Regions from separate parts of the Pseudoalteromonas sp. CO325X genome, predicted to be linked through region 3. Evidence: predicted binding sites of a transcription regulator. Region 3 holds the regulator's gene; each other region holds the start of a gene.
What was found. Region 3 encodes sigma-54, which starts transcription at its own class of promoters, with help from an activator protein. Its sites were predicted from a motif close to GTTGGCACGNNNNTNGNNT; they were not measured.

Region 1 (5,127 bases), on a different contig from region 3:
AAACTCGAATAAGCGTTGATCATCATAAACAGGCACACCCCATTCATCGTCATGGTAGGCAACGTAATCGGGCTTGCTCAAGTCCACCCAGGCGCAGCGAATACACATAAAAACTCCTTGTAGAAAGCGTTATCAACTAATGTATCAGGTAACTGTGTTTTTATACAGTGTCATTTTTTTGATAGCAAAAAAATAATGTAACTTAATGAATATTAAATAAAATAAAGTTGGTACGTTTTGTGCTTTTGTGGATTAGACCTTGTGTTTAAGAGTGAAAATCATGGCATTAGCGAGCGTTATCAACCCACAAATCCTTCATCATGGGCAGTTTAGTCCGGCATTAGCGCAAGAAGCTTACGTTGGAGAGCTGAGCGACTTACGGCTACAAGCCAGCTGGCTGAGTCATTTAGTCGATACCATGCCTGCGGGTGTGGTGGTGCTTGATGGACAGGGAATGATAGCCAAAGCCAATCAAATTGCCAGTGATATGTTAGGCGAGCCGCTCGAAGGCGAGAAGTGGTTCGCGGTGATCCAGCGCTCATTCCGCCCGCAACAGGATGATGGCCATGAAGTGTCGTTGCGCGATGGACGGCGTATAAAACTAGAAATTCGCGCGCTTACGCCCGAGCCCGGGCAGCTTATTTTAATGACCGATTTAACGGAAACGCGTCGTTTGCAATCAAGAGTGGCGCACATGCAACGTTTAAGCGCGCTTGGCAAAATGGTCGCTACTTTAGCGCATCAAGTGCGTACACCGCTCTCGGCAGCCATGTTATATGGGGCCAATCTGGGTTCGTCGCGACTGAATAATCAATCGCGTGCCCACTGTCACGACAAACTGATGTCGCGTTTGAAAGATTTAGAAAACCAAGTGAATGATATGCTGTTGTTTGCCAAAAGTGGTGAGCAGCAAGTCGTTGAGCCGATGTCATTAGGGCAGTTACTCAATGATGTAAATTCTGGCAGTGAAGCCATGCTCAGCGAGCATGAAGCGCATCTACAAGTCCAGCTTCCTGAGCCCGATATTGAAGTCATGGGCAATCGTACAGCGTTGGCCAGTGCCATCAATAACCTGGTGCACAATAGCTTACAGGTGATAGGCAGTGGTGCGCATATTAAGATGCAGGCACGTCGTCAACGCACGAACAGTGATTATGTCGATATCATCATTAGCGATAATGGCCCAGGGATCAACGAAGAAATTATTGACAAAATTTTTGAGCCTTTTTTTACCACTAAGCGTCAGGGCACAGGTTTAGGCCTAGCTGTGGTTGCCTCAGTGGTGAATGCCCATAAGGGGCAAATAAAAGTAGAGAACCTTCAAAACGGTGGCGCGCAATTTACGCTAACGCTTCCTGTTTTGCACAGCAATACCCAGGAGCAGAGCAATGAATAACTATGTACTTGTTGTCGAGGATGACAAGGGGTTACGCGAAGCCCTAATCGATACATTAACACTGTCAGATATTCGCTGCATCGCAGCAAAAAGTGGTGAAGAAGCAATCATGATGCTAAAAGAGCATAATGTTGCTTTAGTGGTCAGTGATGTGCAGATGCCCGGTATTAATGGCATTGAATTACTAAAAAGCATCAAGCTTAACTACCCAGACATGCCGGTATTAATGATGACGGCCTATGCCACTATTGATGACGCGGTCGAAGCCATGCGTTTGGGCGCCATCGACTATATGGCAAAGCCATTCGCCCCCGAGGTCTTACTGAATTTAGTGAGTCGTTATTTACCTAATGAGACGGCTAGCCAAAGTGGCCCAGTGGTTGCCGATGCCAAAAGTTTGGCGCTACTTGATTTAGCCAATAAAGTGGCTGACAGTGACGCGAGTGTTATGGTGATGGGCCCAAGTGGGAGTGGTAAAGAGGTATTGGCGCGCTATATTCACGACCAATCGCCACGCAAAGAGGCGCCATTTATCGCTATCAATTGTGCAGCCATTCCCGAAAATATGCTTGAATCGACTTTGTTCGGTTACGAGAAAGGCGCGTTCACCGGGGCTGTGAACGCCTGCCCAGGTAAATTTGAGCAAGCACAAAATGGCACCATTTTACTTGATGAAATTACCGAGATGGATTTAGGCCTACAAGCGAAATTGCTACGTGTATTGCAAGAGCGTGAGGTCGAGCGCTTAGGGAGTCGCAAAACCATCGAGCTCAACGTGCGGGTGTTGGCTACTTCAAACCGTGATCTCAAAGAAGCGGTCAGAGCCGGTATATTCCGGGAAGACTTATATTATCGCCTCAACGTGTTCCCGCTGACCTGGTTGCCGCTCAATCAGCGCCCCGGGGATATAATTCCACTGGCTGAACATTTATTAGAGCGTCATTGCCAAGCTAGCAAACAAGCGACTGCTTCGCTCAGTGCCGATGCCAAAGAGCGCTTAATGGCGCATACTTGGCCGGGAAATGTGCGTGAGCTTGATAATGTTATTCAGCGTGCGCTGATCTTAAAATCCGGTGACGAGGTGCACGCCAGCGCCATTTATATCGAAGAGTTCGTCTCTGATGATGAAGTTGAGCTCAATGCGCATCAAGACATGCCCGCTGCGCTCAATCAACACTACGATGAATTGCCAGTGGCATCACCCCAAGGTGTAGACCAAGCCCATAACTTTAAAGATGAGCTTAAAAACAAAGAGCACAAAATAATTCTCGATACCTTAGCGCGCTTCAACGGGAAACGTAAGGATGTTGCTGATGCCTTAGGGATCAGCCCGCGTACCTTGCGCTACAAAATAGCGCAAATGCGCGAGCAGGGGATCCACCTTCCTGCATAGTCTCGTCATAGTGCTCTATTTCAGCCCGGGATATGCTCGGGCTTTCTTGTGGGCGTCAAAAATATAGCTTATCTAATTCTTCAGTGTCAAAATTAAAAGCGCAATAACTCTTTGTTAAATAACAATATTTTATTGGCACGACTTGTGCATTATTCAGGGTAAGTTTAATTAACTGAGTGATGCCCAAGATGAAAGTCCAAGCCAACTCATTATTTCAAGAAATGCAGTCGCTCGCGCAAGAAGCGCAAGCTCGTAACCCATTGAAAGAGGCACAAAACCAAGTGCCGCAAACATCGACCAGCCAATTTGGTGAGCTACTAAGTAGCGCAATCGATAATGTTCATAACCTACAGCAAGATGCTAAATCGAAAGTGGTTGCTGTGGAGATGGGTGATCGCCGCGTTTCTCTTGCCGAAGCAATGATCGCATCGCAAAAATCCTCTGTCGCATTTGAGGCCACTGTGCAGGTTCGTAACAAGCTAGTGGAAGCCTACAAAGACATTATGAACATGCCTGTATAACGGATAGCGGAGAACAGTTGTGGCACAAGCAAACCAATCAACAGATTTAGCCCTTGCCGATGGCGGTGTTGACATGAACACCGACTCCTCGGGTGAACAGCAAGAACAAAAGTCTGGCTATTTAAGCGCCCTCAATGGCGTGGATATGCTTCGACAGGTGACGCTGATCATCGCTTTGGCTATTTGCTTGGCCATCGCTATTTTTATCATTATTTGGGCGCGTCAGCCTGATATGCGCCCGTTAGGCAAAATGCCTACCGAGGAATTGATTCAGACCTTGGATTTCTTGGACGCGCAAAAAATCGATTATGAACTCGATGGCAACGTGATCATGGTTGCCGAAGATGCCTATCAAGATATAAAACTAAATATGGCCCGAGAGGGGCTTACTCAAGGCCCGCAATCGGGTACCGATATCTTGATGCAAGACATGGGGTTTGGCGTATCACAGCGTCTTGAACGTGAACGTCTCAAGCATTCTCGCGAGCAGCAGCTTGCGCGTACTATTGAAGAACTTAATAAAGTATCGCGCGCCAAAGTGTTACTGGCTATTCCTAAAGAAAACGTATTTGCTCGTATTGAGAAGAAGCCTTCAGCCACGGTTGTTGCTACGGTTAAACGCGGCCGAAACCTCAACAGTGAAGAAATAGACTCTATCGTCGATATTGTCGCCTCGGCCGTACAAGGACTGTCTCCTGAACGAGTCACGGTGACCGATCAAAATGGTCGTCTGCTTAACTCCGGTTCACAAAATTCGTTATCGGCGCGCTCACGTAAAGAGTATGAGATTGAGCGTCAACGAGAGCAGGAATATATAGAAAAAATTGATAGCATCATGATCCCGGTGGTCGGACTGGGTAACTATACTGCGCAGGTCGACTTGGTCATGGATTTCAGCGCAGTAGAAGAGACTCAAAAGCGCTACAACCCAGATTTGCCAGCGGTTCGCAGTGAAACCACATTAGAAGAGAATAACATTGGTGGCTTAGCGGTCGGTATTCCTGGCGCCTTAACAAATCAACCGCCAGTGAACTCTAACATTCCAGAGAATGCGTTGGACGAGCAAAGTGCGCAAACTCGCTCACCGTCGCGCAGCCACAAAGAAGCGACCCGTAATTATGAGCTTGATACCACTATTTCTCACAAACGTAAGCAGACTGGGGTGATCCGTCGTATCAGTGTTTCCGTGGCTGTGGATTACACACAAACGGCTGGTGCGGATGGGCAAACCACCAGTGCACCGCGCAGTGCCGAGGAGCTCAACAATATTCGTCGCCTATTACAAGGAGGCGTGGGTTTCGACATGCAGCGTGGTGATGCCTTAGAAGTCGTGAGTGTCCCCTTTGTACGTGAAGATCTGGGCGCGGTTGCTGAACTGCCACTGTGGGAGCAAAATTGGTTTATGAAGATAGTGCGTTTAGCACTGGGCGCATTAGTGATAATCGTGTTGATCATTGCCGTGGTTCGCCCCATGCTTAAACGACTTATCTACCCAGATGATACACTGGAAGAATACAATGAAGATGCGTTGAGTTCGGGTGTGGATATCGGTGATAGTACATTAGAGATGCTAAACAAAGATTTCGACTCGGCAGCGGTGGGCTTCTCCTCCGACGGGACACTGCAGTTGCCAGACTTACATGGTGATGAAGATCTCCTAAAAGCGGTTCGCGCCTTGGTTGCCAATGAGCCTGAACTATCCTCGCAAGTAGTTAAAGCATGGTTGAGTGAAGATGACTGAAGAACAACAGCAACTAACTAGCGGCTTCGATGTTGATAAACTCGAAGGCGTAGAGAAAGCAGCAATTCTGCTACTG
Region 2 (5,127 bases), on a different contig from region 3:
CTTGCCAGTGCCATAAATCTAGGGCTTTACCAATTTTACGGTGATCGCGCTTTTCCGCTTCTTCTAAGCGCTGCAAGTAGCCTTTAAGTTGCTTCTTATCACCCCATGCGGTGCCATAAATACGCTGCAACATTTTATTGTCAGAGTCGCCACGCCAGTATGCACCTGCTACTTTCATCAATTTAAAGTGCTGACAAAAGCTCATATTGGGTACGTGAGGACCACGACACATATCCACGTACTCTTCGTGGTGGTACAAACCAGGACGGTCATCCTTAGCGATATTCTCGTCCAAGATTTCAACTTTATAAGGTTCGCCACGTTGTTCAAACGTGTCGCGGGCCTGTTGCCAGCTCACGGTCTTCTTAACCACGTCATATTTGGTTTTCGCAAGTTCTTTCATACGCTTTTCAAGCGCTTCTAAATCTTCTTGCGTCAGCGAGTGCTCCATATCGACATCATAATAAAAGCCGTTGTCGATAGTTGGACCAATGGCCATTTTTGCATCAGGATACAATTGCTTAATGGCGTGGCCGATAAGGTGCGCACAGGAGTGACGGATAATTTCTAAACCGTCTTCATCTTTTGCGGTGATGATCTCTAACCGTGCGTCTTCGCTGATTAAATCACAGGCGTCAACACGCTCACCGTTAACACGCCCAGCGATGGTCGCCTTGGCAAGGCCTGGGCCGATGTCTTGTGCTACGTCTAACGTGGATACAGGGTTTTCAAATGAACGCTGACTGCCGTCAGGAAGAGTAATTACTGGCATGTTTAATCCTTGTACAGTGGTGACACCTACGCCGCGCCACGTGTATTTATTTGTCTATTTAATAAGTCTAATCAACGCTTATACCAACAAGCATTGCGATGATACTGCCGCCCACACAGCGTGAGCGAGGCGTTATTTTGGCGCGCTATAGAGGTAAATACAAGGCTCGTCTGCTAATTTTCTTAACAAATTTTGTATGCGCTTCTGATATACTAATGCCATTGATAAAAAAGGTGATATTTGACTATGCATACTTGCGGCGTAGAAATAAAAGGCAGTGAAGTTTTACTATGCCTTCTAAGTAAAGAAAATGATGTGTTTGACATCCGTGATGTGCGCCAAACACGTTTTGTTTTAAGCGATGCCAACGATACTGAAGAAATCCAAAAGTTTCATCGCGACTTCAAAAAGCTGATGGAAGATTACCAAGTGGATGCTATCGCCATCAAAGCGCGACCTCATAAAGGAAAGTTCGCTGGCGGCGCGGTTGGCTTTAAAATGGAAGCGGCACTGCAGCTAATAACTAACTTAGATGTGCACATTATTAGTGCCACAGAGATGAAAGAACAGCTTAAGCGCAACCCATTACCTATTGAGTTCGCTGATACGGGACTGAAGAAGTTTCAAGAGCAAGCCTTTATGACGGCGTATGTCGATATTATGCTGCGCACTTACGCTAAGCAGTAATCCCCCCGACAGTAACAGGCCGCAGAAATGGCCTGTTACGTCATCGCCCGGTAATAATCGCTAACGCATGCCTCTCATCCATGTCCAACTCCTCGGCTAAAGAGCGCGGTGTCGCGTCAAAATGCGCAAACGGGTGTTCATTTTCATAGTGTTCGCTGAGGTGTTCTAACACCTTCGGGTGAATATAATACTGTTCGCAAATGTTCGCGGTATTGCCTAACTGCTTGGCAACGAGTTTAACCAGTTGAGACTTAAATTTGCGCCTTGGGTGCGCCTGTACCTGCTCTGCGGCTACGTGGGCAAAGCGGACCGCCATTCGCGTCCCCGCCCAGGTGCGATAATCTTTGGCGCTAAAGTGGCCGCCAAAAACACGGTGGATAAATTCGTTAATATCATCACTTTGTAGGTCATGCCATTGGCCTTGTTGATAATAACGTAGCAAGCTATACCCTTGTTGCTCTGCACTTGAAGCCACTAATTCAGCAAGCTCAGTATCGTCAATGCGCACCTCTCGGTGTTTTGCGTGTTTACCTTTAAAGCTAAATTGTACATGGTCGTTTTTAATATCCACATGCTTGCGTCGAAGCGTGGTTAACCCACAAGTTTCATTGGCTTTGTAATAATTATTATTGCCTACACGAATCGCGGTAAGGTCTAAGATTGCGCACCCAAGCGCGCACACTTTGTCTTTCGTCCAATCAGGTTCTGCCAATAAGGATAAACAGTGCCCTCGCGCATCTGGAAGCTGAGCAGCGAATTCACCTAACTTGGCAAATTTTTTTTGCTGTTGCGCCAATTGCCAATGGGCGTGGTAAATGTATTGTCGCTTTCCTTTGCCATCAACGCCAACGGCCTGCACCTTATTGTACTGGCAAGCGCTAATACGTACATCACGCCACATAGGAGGCACAGCCAACTCTCGCATTCGTTTTAAGTAAGCACGACTGGTTATCTTTTCCTTATCAAGATGGAAGTATTCAAATCCTTTTCCCCGTTTACGACGCGTTGTCGTAAGGGTATTACACTCGTGGTAGGTTGTGCTTGGGGCAACGTTACAATCCATTCTTCTTCCTTCTTTTTCCGATAATAGCTACTACGCAGCACATCTTCACCTGGAGCACTGTGAAAGGTAAAAAATAATACGTTTTGTTGGTTGTACGACTATGACGTTTTTACCGCCTGCGATTGAAAAGCTTTCATAGTTGCCCATGAAAAAGGCGTTGGCTTACACATTCAAGCGTTCGAAGATAAAGATAAAACACTGTTTAATAATGGTTTTTATGTATTCCCTCGATTTGGCACAAGCATTGCTCCTATTAAATCGAATTCAAAATTGAAGGAGCACAATTATGACAATGCAACGTTCAGAGAAAATCACAGACATTATCAAAGTACTAAAGGGTGGCATTGATTTTTACTCCGATGCCAAAGACAACATTGATAGTAATGATGTACGTACCGTGTTCCAAAACATGATCGATGAAAAGCACAAAGCGGTGACCGACTTGCAACCCTTTGCCATTGAAGAGCAAGGCGAAATTGAAACCGGCTCAGACACCCTGGTAGATGTACGTAAAACCTACACTAAGGTGATGAGCGCGATTAAGAGCAACGAAGAACATACGTACATTAAACACCTTGAAGAGGTCGAAGATAAAGTGCTTGAAGAGTTCGACGATGCACTAGAAGAGTCGCAGCCACCTCAGTGCGCACAAGTTCTTTCTCAGCTTCGTGAACGCATGCAAATTTGCCACGATAAAATGAAGGCACTGCAAGAAGCAACGAGCTAAATTATTTCTCTCCCCAAGACGATGTAGCGGGCCCATGGCCCGCTTTTTTATGTCGACAAAAACTAAACCTTTAGTCTAATTCCAACAGAAACCACCTCAAAATAATGGAAAGTGTCGACACTCTGTGCTTGATTAGGTGTTGAAGAACCTAAAATGACAACATCTATCCGGGCAAGGAGGCAGTCAATGCCGCAACAACAAGACAATCACTCCCCTTCACTACCGTTAACGTTGAGCCAGTACCACGGCTCATTTTCAACGCCGCTTAGCGAGCGAACCATCGCCGAGCATCTTGATTATATTGTCGACAAACACCCAGACAATGAGGCGATTGTCGTTCGCCACCAAGGGATCCGTTGGACTTACCGCCAGTATTTACGGGAAATAGAGCGCCTCGCTGCGGGCTTACTCGCTCTAGGTGTGCAGCCAGGGGATCGGGTTGGCATTTGGTCACCCAACAATATTGAATGGTCCTTAGTGCAATTCGCAAGCGCCAAAATTGGCGCCATTATGGTGTGCATTAACCCCGCCTATCGCCCTCATGAGTTGGCCTTTGCCATTAACAACGTGGGTGTAAAGTATTTGGTGATGGCCGAGCAATTTAAAGCATCAAACTACGTTGACATGATCTACCAGCTTGCACCGGAATTAAAAGACGGTAGCAAAACCACCCTGCAAGCGCTGCCCACTTTAGAGCAGGTAATTATTCTCTCCGAGCAACCTTTTGCCGGCATGACATCATTTACGTCGGTTCAACAACTGGGCGAGGATGCGCACTACCAGCAAATGCGGGTTATTGAAGCGCAACTTCGACCCGATGACGCCATTAATATTCAATTTACCTCGGGCACAACCGGGAACCCCAAAGGCGCCACGCTCTCGCACCGCAATATTTTAAACAACGGTTTGCTGGTTGCCCAAGCGATGCACTTTAATGATAAAGACAGACTGTGTATTCCAGTGCCCTTGTACCATTGCTTCGGCATGGTGCTGGGCAATCTAGTGTGTTTGGCCAGCGGTGCCTGTGCGATATTTCCAGCTCCCTCATTCGATGCAATCAGCACCCTAAGCTGCGTTGAGCAAGAGCGCTGTACGGCGCTCCACGGCGTACCAACGATGTTTATTGCGCAATTAGAACACCCCGACTTTCAGCAGTACGACCTTAGCACTTTGCGCACCGGAGTCATGGCCGGCAGCACCTGCCCGCAAGAATTGATGCGCAAAGTACACAGTGATTTTCATATGCGCGAAGTGGTGATTGGTTACGGGCAGACCGAGTGCAGCCCCATCAACCATATTACCCAAAACGACGCACCAATTGACAAACAAGTGCAAACCGTGGGCCGAGCAATGGCGCACACAGAAATTAAAATTATTGATGAACGCGGTCAAATCGCTGCCATTGGTAGCCCGGGTGAAATTTGTGCTCGCGGCTACTGTGTGATGCAAGGCTATTGGGGTGATGAAGCGAAAACTAACGCCACTATCGACGCTGAGGGCTGGCTACACTCTGGCGATTTAGGGGTCATGGATGAGCAAGGTTACGTGACCATCGTTGGCCGTATTAAAGATATGATCATTCGTGGTGGCGAGAACATTTATCCGCGCGAAATAGAAGAAGTGCTGTATTTGCACGATGCTGTCAGTGATGCGGCGGTCTTTGGTATCCCCGATGATAAATTTGGCGAGCAAGTATGCTTGTGGCTCAAAGCAAAGGACAACCGCGATATTGATGAGCCGCAAATTCGGGCCTACCTAAAAGATCAACTCGCCTATTTTAAAGTGCCTAAGTATATTCGTATCGTCGAGGAATACCCGATGACGGTCACCGGGAAATTACAAAAGTTTAAAATGCGCGAAATGATGCTTGCAGAGCTC
Region 3 (5,127 bases):
ATTGCTGAGCAAATCACCGCCAAGGAAGTGTTAATTGATGCCGACAAACAACAAGCACTGATCAAAGAAAATATCACTATTTTTGATAAGAACGTGCATATTGTTCACGGCAAACGGGAAATAAAAGCTGACCGCCTTGAAGCTCACCGTCGTCCAGAATTGGGGGATAACAAGCAATTGCTCGTAGCCACCGGCTCACCAGCCGTGTACACCGAAGTGATGGAAGATGGCACAGAGATTTCTGCACAGGCGCTGGAAATTCGTTATGATGTCGCCTCTGAAACCCTTAAAATTCAAGGTGATGCCAAGATTGCCATGGCCGACCAGCATATCGTTGCCGAAACCATAAGCTATGATATTGCCAAACAGCTGATCACCGCTGAAAAAGATGAAAACTCCAGCACACGAGTGCGCACAACATTAACACCACAAAGTGACGATACGCCGGAGAAAGAGCAATAATGGCGACTCTTAAAGCACAAAAACTAGCGAAAAGCTATAAAGGCCGGGAGGTCGTCAAAAGTGTTGGCTTAGAGGTGCAAGCGGGTAGTATCGTCGGCTTGCTCGGCCCTAATGGAGCCGGTAAGACAACTACTTTTTACATGATAGTCGGCTTGGTACCCAGTGATAAAGGCACCATCAGTATTGATGATGAGGATATCACCTTGATGCCGATGCATTCTCGTGCGCGCTTAGGTATTGGTTATTTACCGCAAGAGTCATCTATTTTTCGAAAGCTGACAGTTTTTCAAAATTTGATGGCCATCCTAGAAACCCGCAAGGGCTTAAGCAAAGCCGAGCGTGAAAGCGAGCTTGAGGGCCTGCTTGATGAGTTCAATATACAGCACATTCGAGACTCACAAGGAATGGCGTTATCTGGTGGCGAACGTCGCCGGGTAGAAATAGCGCGAGCATTGGCGGCAAACCCCAAGTTTATCTTGTTGGATGAACCTTTTGCTGGTGTCGACCCTATTTCAGTGTTAGATATAAAGAAAATCATAGAGCATCTGCGCAATCGTGGCATTGGTGTATTAATCACCGACCACAATGTGCGAGAGACCCTAGACGTATGTGAAACCGCATACATTGTTTCCCATGGCGAGCTCATTGCTTCCGGCACTCCAGAGCAAGTTCTTGCCGATCAAACGGTTCGCGACGTCTATTTGGGTGAGCAGTTTAGATTATAACGATTAAAGGATTGTTAGAGATACATGAGGCAATCATTACAGCTGCGCCTAGGCCAGCAATTAACAATGACCCCACAATTGCAGCAAGCGATTCGCCTGTTGCAGCTCAGTACTTTGGATCTCCAACAAGAAATTCAAGAGGCGTTGGACGCCAACCCATTACTTGAAGTTGAAGAAGACAATTACGCCGACAATAACGACAACCAAGAGCAAAAAGAGTCGACGTCCGACAGCCAAAATAACGACATCGCCGAGACGGCCAGTGCCAGCAAAGATGAAGTTGAAAGTGCTGATGCCATGAACAACGAGTCCATCAGTGAGGACTTGCCCATGGATGTGTCTTGGGATGAGTATATTAGTGCGGCTCCCGTTGCCTCCTCTGGGCCTATGCCAGAAGATGAGTCTATCTATCAAGGCGAAACCACCGAGTCGCTGCACGATTATTTGATGTGGCAGCTGCAATTAACACCTTTTAGTGCCACCGACGAGGCCATCGCCACAGCCATCATTGAAGCCATCAATGACAACGGCATTTTAACGGTCAGTTGTGAAGATCTGCTGGAAAGCTTGAACCATGACGAACAAGACGATGGTATCGAGCTCGATGAAATTGAAGCCGTCCTTAAGCGTATCCAACTCTTTGATCCAGTAGGAATTGGTGCGCGTTCTTTACAAGAGTGCTTGTTGATCCAGCTCAAGCAATTTGACCCACAAACTCCTTGGCTTGAAGAGACCAAAGAGGTAATTTGTAACTATATTGATTTGCTTGGTAGTCGTGACTATCGCACCTTGATGAAAAAGACTAAGCTTAAAGAAGCGCAGTTAAAAGAGGTGATGACACTGATACACAGTTTAAATCCAACTCCTGCAGCCACGATTGTGCGAGAGCAGTCAGAGTATGTGATTCCAGATGTATCGGTGAAGAAAGTTAAAGGCCGCTGGGTGGTTGAATTAAACCCAGATAGTATGCCTAAGATCCGCGTTAACGATCACTATGCATCAATGTCGCGAAGCTGTAAGTCGCAAAGTGATAGTCAATTTATTCGCTCGCATTTACAAGAAGCGAAATGGTTTATAAAGAGCTTGGAGCAACGCAATGATACGCTACTTAAAGTAACTAATTGCATTGTTCAACAACAACAGGCATTCTTTGAACATGGTGAAGAGGCAATGAAGCCAATGGTGCTTAATGACGTTGCCGAAATGGTGGAAATGCATGAGTCAACGATTTCCCGTGTGACCACCCAAAAGTATATGCATACACCACGGGGTATTTTTGAGCTGAAGTACTTTTTCTCCAGCCATGTTACAACCGAAAACGGAGGTGAATGCTCGTCCACAGCGATTCGAGCATTGATCAAAAAGCTAGTAGCTGCGGAGAATCCTGCTAAGCCGTTGAGTGATAGCAAGATTGCCGACGTACTAGCCGAGCAAGGAATTAAAGTGGCTCGGCGCACGATAGCTAAATATCGTGAATCGCTAGCCATTCCACCGTCAAATCAGCGTAAAAGTTTGATATAGACGTTAGACAAGAAGGAAAATGCTTATGCAATTAAATCTTACCGGTCGTCACGTAGAAATCACTGATTCTCTTCGCAACTATGTGAATAGCAAATTTGCAAAATTAGAGCGTCACTTTGACCATATAAATAATGTGCATGTCATTCTTGATATTGAAAAACTAACACAAAAAGCAGAAGCTACTCTTCACGTTAACGGTGGTGAACTGTTCGCAACCGCAGAGCACCAGGATATGTATGCGGCGATCGACGGCTTAATTGATAAGCTCGACCGTCAAGTGATTAAACATAAAGAGAAATTATCTCGTCACTAACATGAACCTAGATTCACTCTTTAGCAAGGACTGCAGCAAAGCTGCGGTCCTTTTTAATAGCAAAAAAAGAATGCTGGAGTACCTCTCTCAGGTGGCACATCAGCACAGCCCTCACCTCAGCGAGCAATCGGTACTTGATGCTTTGCTGACCCGCGAAAAGCTGGGCAGTACCGGTATAGGTAAAGGCGTTGCTATTCCGCACGGCCGTCTCGATGGTATCGACAGTACCATTGCCATTGTTGTAACTAATCGCGAAGCCATTAACTTTGATGCCATTGATAACCTTCCGGTGGATATCTTTGTCGCACTTTTAGTGCCGGCCAATGAGACTGAACAACACCTGAAGACCTTAGCGACAATTGCTGATAAACTAAAAGACAAACAACTGTGTAAACAACTGCGCTCAGCCAGCAGCGATCAAGAGCTTTATCAATTGATCGCCGACTAATGCGCGCCGTATTGATTCATGGTGTCGTTTAAATGTGCGTCTTGGGGTAAAACAAGGAGTTGTCGGATGGAACTTATCATTGTCAGTGGTCGCTCGGGTTCTGGAAAATCAGTCGCGTTACGGGTGCTCGAAGACCTTGGGTACTATTGCGTAGATAACATCCCGGTTATTTTACTCCCCTCTTTGGTGCGCAGTGTTTCGGCAAATTATGACAAAATTGCCGTCAGTATCGACGTGCGCAATTTGCCCAAAGAGCAGCATGAATTTAACGACATTCTCGCTTATCTGCCTGAGTTTGCTAAGCCTTCGCTATTTTACCTTGATAGTGACGAACAAACGTTGATTAAGCGTTTCTCTGAAACTCGTCGGCTACACCCCTTATCAATGCAAAATATGACGTTGGATGTCGCTATTCGTGAAGAGAAGCAGCTTCTTGATGTACTCATCTCCCACGCCGACTTTATTATTGATACAACTGAGCTCAGCGTTCACCAGTTGGCGGAGATGATCCGTGAAAAAGTGCTGGGTAAAAAAGACAAGCAATTACTGATCACTTTTGAGTCTTTTGGGTTTAAACATGGCATTCCAAAGAATGCTGATTATGTGTTTGATGTGCGGTTTCTCCCCAACCCCCACTGGGAACCTGAACTAAAGGCGCTCACAGGGTTAGACCAACCCGTTCAAGACTATTTAGCCAGCCACTCAATTGTGCAAAAGTTCACTTGGCAGATCCAAACTTTTGTACAAACTTGGTTACCGCACTTAGAGCGTAATAACCGTAGTTATTTGACCATTGCTATTGGCTGTACTGGAGGTCAACACCGCTCAGTGTACCTTGCCCAAACCTTGGGAGAGCGCTTTTTAGATACCTATCCGAACGTGAAAATTCGCCATCGAGAGCAGGAAAAATAGTGATGGTTGAAGGTACTTTTATTATTCAAAATAAGTTAGGCCTACATGCTCGTGCAGCCTCACAATTGGCGCAACTGGCGATGAATTTTGATGCCCAAATAACGCTATATCAAGGTGATAAGAGCGCACAGGCCGACAGTGTCTTGGCTTTACTGCTCCTTGAGAGCGGCAAAGGTAAGGAAGTGCGCGTGCAGTGTGAAGGCCCTGATGCCGATGCCGCGTTAGCTGCTATCGGGGCGCTCATTGCAGAAAAGTTCCACGAACAAGAATAACCCTTAGGCATTTACTTTTGCTATCATTGATTTAGTTAGGTTAAACTAATCAACGGCTTGTAAGCGCTTGCTTGCACGCTATTTCCCACCCCATTTTTTGTATTTAAGGGATGCCTATGCCAGAAGCCTATGAACAAGATTACCCGCTGCAACAACTTCAAGAAGTCACCGAAGCTCTTAATAGCGGCCAGTTTGTTCATGTACGCAGGCTTCTCGCCAAAACTGCGCCCTGTGATACCGCATTATTATTAGAATCATCGCCCCATAAGACACGTTCTAAACTATGGGCGCTCGTCGACCCTGATGTCCAAGGTGATGTACTTGAAGAGCTCTCTGAAGATGTACGCCTGAGCATTATCTCACGCATGGAGCCTGAGCATATCGCCGCAGCGACAGAGGACATGGACGATGATGACTTAGGGGAAGTATTACGAAGCTTACCAGAGCCCGTTTATAAAGACGTTATTGAGGCGA
Region 4 (5,127 bases), on a different contig from region 3:
AATGAACTCCATTACTGATTGAAATGCAGCGTAAAGCAACTGCCCTTAGGGGAAACTGAATGAATATTAATATCACCGTTGAGTTGGTCAACACATTCTTTAACTATCGACAAACCTAACCCACTGCCCTGCAAGCGACTAGACTTGCCCGCTTTGCCTTGGAAGAAAGCGTCAAACAGACGTTCTTGCTCAGCTTTAGAAATTCCAGGTCCTTGGTCGCATACTTTCAATTCAACCTCAGACTTACTTTGACTAATCGCTACGGTGATGGTGGCACCAGGTGGAGAAAACTTAATGGCGTTCGAGAGGAGCTGCACCAAGATCATTTGTACCAATTCGCCATCAAGGCGCAGCATAGCGAGTTTCTTATCACACTGCCAATTTACCTTCTGCTGCGCTAACGCTAAGCGATCAGCAAAATGCTCTAACACTTGGTGTTTTAGGTCAGCAAGTTCACACGGGCGCGGGTTAGCGGTGCGTGAGCGAATAGCATTGTAGTTGAGCAAACTTTGAATCATTGCTCTCAGGCGTTCGGTGCTTTGGCTGATCAGTGCCAGCACATCCTGCTGTTGCTCGTTAATGGGCCCAACGACTTGCTCACTAAGCAAATCACAGCCTTCCACCATTGATGCCAAGGGGGTTTTTAATTCATGGGTAACATGGCGTAAGAAGGTATCCTTTTGCTGCTCTAACGCTTGTAGTTGCTGCTGCATCCAATGTAGCTTCTGCCCCAGCTCTCTTAACTCTTTGGCACCCGTGAGCTTAATATCAACATCCCAATCACCTTTGCCTAAGCGCCCAATCACCCGTGAAAGGTAGCTGAGTCGGCTGCTAATACGCCATAGATACCCGCCACCAAAAAGCAACACAATGGGCACCAAGGCCACCAGCCAATGGATAAAGCTTTGTTGTAAATCAGCCAGAGCTTGCTGCGCATGCGTCACTTGCTTTTTAGTGTGTTTGTGCAGCCACTGACCATGGGTATTAATCTGCTGGCGTAAAGGAACAAACAATTGCGCGTTTTGCGTTTGGCTATTACGCAATTCATCGCGGGTAGCGCTAAAGGTGGCATACAGCTCTTGCCAACGGCTTTGTTCACTAAATACATCAGCGGTACTGATTTGGCTATCCAGCATGGTATCTGCTTTTTGCCATTGCTGTGCGACCGCTTCACTTAACTGCTCACTTTGCAGTACCCAATTTTGCAGAGTTGCACGTTCTAGAGACTGAAAAAGTTGTTTAAATTCATTGAATTGCTCATTTTTTTGATAACTACTCAGAACCATTTGCTGAGTATTCACCATGTGCTTATCAAGGGCCTGCAAGAACACCACCACAACTAAAGCCAGTGGCACCAACAGAATGGCTACGCCAATAAAAAACTGTGCAAATAGATTGGGCCGCCAACGCCATAACTGTTTTATCAACTTGCCTCCTGTTGCAAATTTGCGAACCCGTAACGCTTTGAGATATATATAGATTTAAAAAATTAACGCACACCTGTTGCTATTTAGCAACAACTCAACCTAACTACCTTCATGACCAATCTACTAACCCTATGAATTTTAACAAGAACAAAAATTGGCATTGTTCTTGTTAATGCTGCGCGGGTATGACTTTGGCATGATAAATCGGTTATACCTGCTTTTGAATTAAGCCACTATGAATTGGAGGATGCAGTGCGACGTTTAAGTGCTTTCGTTGCTTTTCTCACGGTGATAACAGTCACTTTTGCAAAAAGCCAGGTTTCATTTCAACATTTAGATAGTGAGCATAATCACTCTATTTCGTATTTGGAAGCGCAGCAGCTTGATGGTCTAGCGCCTGTCTTTTCTGATCTCGACCGTAATCGAGATAACACACTCAGTGCCGATGAATTTGCTCGGTTCAGGCAACAACAATTAACACCCAGTTAGGACTTAATCGCACTAATCGAGCCATTAATCTTATTCTGGTTGGCGTGTGAAAATCGATTCGTTAGGCTAACAATATAAGTGCGTAGTCGCGCGCAAGGAACTCATATGAAAGTAATAGTCACTGTATTTATCTCATTAATTGCTCTAAGTTCTCTGAGCACTGCCCACGCTGGGAGTGTGGAGTCGCGCTTTAAAGAACTCGATCGCAACCGCGATGGTGCCATTAGTAAATCAGAAGCCGCTCAAGAACCCGCGTTATGGTCACGCTTTAGCAGCTATGATCAGGACAAAGATGGCAAGCTGTCACTACGTGAATTTAGTAATTACGCCCGCCAGTAACGACCCCTCTTTTTAAAAGTTCATTATACAGTTATGACTTTTGACACATGCGTGTCATTCCTTGATGGATAGACTTGGGCATACACCCATTGCCATTAAGGATAAAACGATGAAGTCACACTGGTTATTGTTAACGACCGCCGCACTGTTTCTGAGCGCCTGCTCGTCGGATGATTTAGAGGAAGAGCTGGAAACCATTAATTTTGGCAGTGATTATTATAAAAATGATTACTACCTGCTTAACGCCACTGACTACGAGCTGGATTACCACATCGCCAACACCCAACTTAACGGTGATGAACGCGACGTGGCAGATGATGATTATTACCTCACTACCCTAGCAAAAGATGCACAGCAATACGCCATTACTCACGAGAGTAATGCCAACAGAAAGCTCTCCCTTTATGTTGCAGCGCGAAACGTATTTGGGCCAGTAGCGCAAAAGAAAGTGGAAGTGGAATATGATCACGCATACCACGTTGTCGCCTGGCAAAACGCTGCTCAGATAAACATAAGCCTTATAGAGCAGCAACAAGATAACCAAGACAACGCCTATGCGCTACGTATCTTTGCTGCCGAGCCAATTCAGGTTAGCATTAAGGGACACGCTTTTAGCCTAGATGCAGGTGAGCTAAGTGCTTTTGTGCATGGCAGTGATTGCGATTCCGACATAAAAATAGCGCAAAAAAATGTCGACCTATGTACCATATCGTTCAATCGCTCATACTTACTTGTGGCTAACCAACAAGGCTTAGCAGCTTTATATACCGAGCAGTAAACGCATGGACGCAACAACATGAAGGCATGGCAAAGTAACCACTTTATAGCGAATTGGACTGGCTCTGTTCTCGTGCTATTCACCTGCGCCATCGTCGCTGGTTTTGTATTTTACTCGCTGCATCATCATCAGGATGTACTGCGCTTTAACTTGCCTTACCCAGATGTGTTCGTCGCTGCTGTGTTTACTGGTTTTGTCATGCTGCACTTGTTGCGTACTACCGGCCCACAGAGAACTATTCGATACCAGAAAATATTGGCCACAGCACAATTTAGCCTGTTGCTGATGCTACTGCTTTGGATAAAAAGCGGTCTCATTTTAATCCTCTCTGTGGTGTATGTAGCAAGCCTTGTCTATCTGGCGCCGCTAATAGTGTGCTTAGCTTTGGCACTGGTTATGCCTTTAGCCTACTTTGCCACCACACCCACCTCCTACGACCTCGTGAATAGCCTCTTATTCATCGCTTATCACTTGTTTGCTCTGCGCTTATCCTACGCCTTACTTGATGAGCGCCGAGCCAACGAGCGCAATAAGGCCCTACTCCAAGAACTCAGTGCCACCCAGGTTTTACTGCAAGATACCGCCAAGCGCGATGAACGCCTGCGCATCGCTAGAGACATCCACGACTCGTTAGGACATGGCCTAACGGCGTTAAATTTACAACTGGAACTGGCCCAGCAACTCAGTCACTCAGCGCAGCCCCCTTTGGCGCAGTGCAAACATATAATCACTGATTTACTGGCGCATACGCGCGATACGGTGAGTACTCTCAGGGCGTTCGATAATATTGATCTCAAGCAGGCGCTAACAACACTGATTGCAGATACTGTTCACCCTGTTACCCAGCTGTATTACAGTGAGCGTGTCAAAGTACGTGATGCGCGAATCGCCGAGTTGCTGTTTCGTGCCACCCAAGAAGCGCTTACTAACGTGCGCAAACATGCGTACGCTACGCGCTGTGATATTTCCTTGTGGCGTCAGCAACAGTGGTTACTTTGGCGCGTTGAGGACGACGGTATGGGTATTAACCACCATCAATGGGGGAATGGGCTCAAGGGGATGCAAGAGCGTGTGATGCAACTTGACGGCGAGCTGACTGTGACTTCGCTAGCGACAGGCACTCGCCTAGATATCGCGCTTCCGTTAGGTGCGGAGGCTGATAGTGATTAAAGTGGCAGTGGTAGATGATCAAAATTTGGTGCTCGAGGGATTATGTAGCTTATTGGCACTGCATCCTGATTTGCAGGTAAGCGCACAACGCAACCACGCAGAGCATATAGTTACTTGGCTCACGGCCAACCCGGTCGATGTCTTGGTGTTAGATGTGCGTATGCCAACAGTCAGTGGTATTGACGCATTGCGTGAGATCCGCAATGCCAAGCTCCCTGTTGCAGTCCTGCTACTTTCGACCTTTGACGAGCATGATTTAGTACTCAAAAGCATTCGCCTTGGTGCTGATGGCTATCTACGAAAAGATATTTCCTTTGCGGTACTCACCGATGCCATCATCGCGCTCAGCCAAGGACAACGCTGGTTACAACCGGCGGTAACACAAACTATCGCCTGCCACGCCTCACGCCCGAATAATCCCCCGCTGTATGAATTTACCCAATACGAAACACTCAGTCTCAGTGAGCTGGAAATCCTCCGCTTGGTGGCTGCTGGATTCTCTAACGCTGAAATTGCCGAGGCGCTGCATAAATCCGCAGGCACAGTGCGCAATCAGGTCTCTGCTATTTTAGCCAAGCTGATGGTGCGCGATCGTACCCGCGCTGTATTGCGAGGCATCGAGCTGGGTCTGATTTAAACGATGGCACCAGAGCGTGGGCTAATCAACTTGCGCTCCCTAATTACTGCGAATAATCAGAAGAAGCGGGAAAATTTTATAACCCGCTTGCAGCTTTTACCGAGTCAGCAGCCGCGCATACTTGCCGCTATTCACCTTCCTCACCCGGTTTTTCATCCTGGCCTTGTTGCTTTTGCGCCCCCTGTTCTGATGACTGTGACGGCAACATCTGCACCAGCTTTTCACCACCTTTGATACCAAAATCCAAGGTGCGAATAGGAAATGGAATAGTCACATCCACACTGTCG

Region 1: a site for sigma-54 is predicted at 2,921-2,939, ahead of fliE (flagellar hook-basal body complex protein FliE). Genes of this name have one in related genera too.
Region 2: a site for sigma-54 is predicted at 2,754-2,772, ahead of EXT46_RS03990 (PA2169 family four-helix-bundle protein). Genes of this name have one in related genera too.
Region 4: a site for sigma-54 is predicted at 1,581-1,599, ahead of EXT46_RS01080 (EF-hand domain-containing protein). Genes of this name have one in related genera too.

Annotation. Positions count from the first base shown of each region.
Region 1 is NZ_SGPG01000009.1:23,907-29,033, reverse strand. Features, by position in the region: gene EXT46_RS02845 (DNA-3-methyladenine glycosylase I) at 1-108, opposite strand, end outside; gene EXT46_RS02840 (ATP-binding protein) at 281-1,396, shown strand; gene EXT46_RS02835 (sigma-54 dependent transcriptional regulator) at 1,389-2,789, shown strand; gene fliE (flagellar hook-basal body complex protein FliE) at 2,978-3,310, shown strand; gene fliF (flagellar basal-body MS-ring/collar protein FliF) at 3,330-5,051, shown strand; gene fliG (flagellar motor switch protein FliG) at 5,044-5,127, shown strand, end outside.
Region 2 is NZ_SGPG01000010.1:139,564-144,690, reverse strand. Features, by position in the region: gene thrS (threonine--tRNA ligase) at 1-772, opposite strand, end outside; gene EXT46_RS04000 (DUF3010 family protein) at 1,019-1,459, shown strand; gene EXT46_RS03995 (DNA topoisomerase IB) at 1,500-2,522, opposite strand; gene EXT46_RS03990 (PA2169 family four-helix-bundle protein) at 2,809-3,249, shown strand; gene EXT46_RS03985 (AMP-binding protein) at 3,436-5,127, shown strand, end outside.
Region 3 is NZ_SGPG01000020.1:118,683-123,809, reverse strand. Features, by position in the region: gene lptA (lipopolysaccharide transport periplasmic protein LptA) at 1-462, shown strand, start outside; gene lptB (LPS export ABC transporter ATP-binding protein) at 462-1,187, shown strand; gene EXT46_RS10510 (RNA polymerase factor sigma-54) at 1,212-2,708, shown strand; gene hpf (ribosome hibernation promoting factor) at 2,734-3,021, shown strand; gene ptsN (PTS IIA-like nitrogen regulatory protein PtsN) at 3,023-3,469, shown strand; gene rapZ (RNase adapter RapZ) at 3,536-4,381, shown strand; gene EXT46_RS10490 (HPr family phosphocarrier protein) at 4,381-4,653, shown strand; gene mgtE (magnesium transporter) at 4,770-5,127, shown strand, end outside.
Region 4 is NZ_SGPG01000001.1:223,868-228,994, reverse strand. Features, by position in the region: gene EXT46_RS01085 (HAMP domain-containing sensor histidine kinase) at 12-1,427, opposite strand; gene EXT46_RS01080 (EF-hand domain-containing protein) at 1,680-1,916, shown strand; gene EXT46_RS01075 (EF-hand domain-containing protein) at 2,022-2,255, shown strand; gene EXT46_RS01070 (hypothetical protein) at 2,365-3,033, shown strand; gene EXT46_RS01065 (sensor histidine kinase) at 3,052-4,203, shown strand; gene EXT46_RS01060 (response regulator transcription factor) at 4,196-4,840, shown strand; gene EXT46_RS01055 (mechanosensitive ion channel) at 4,968-5,127, opposite strand, start outside.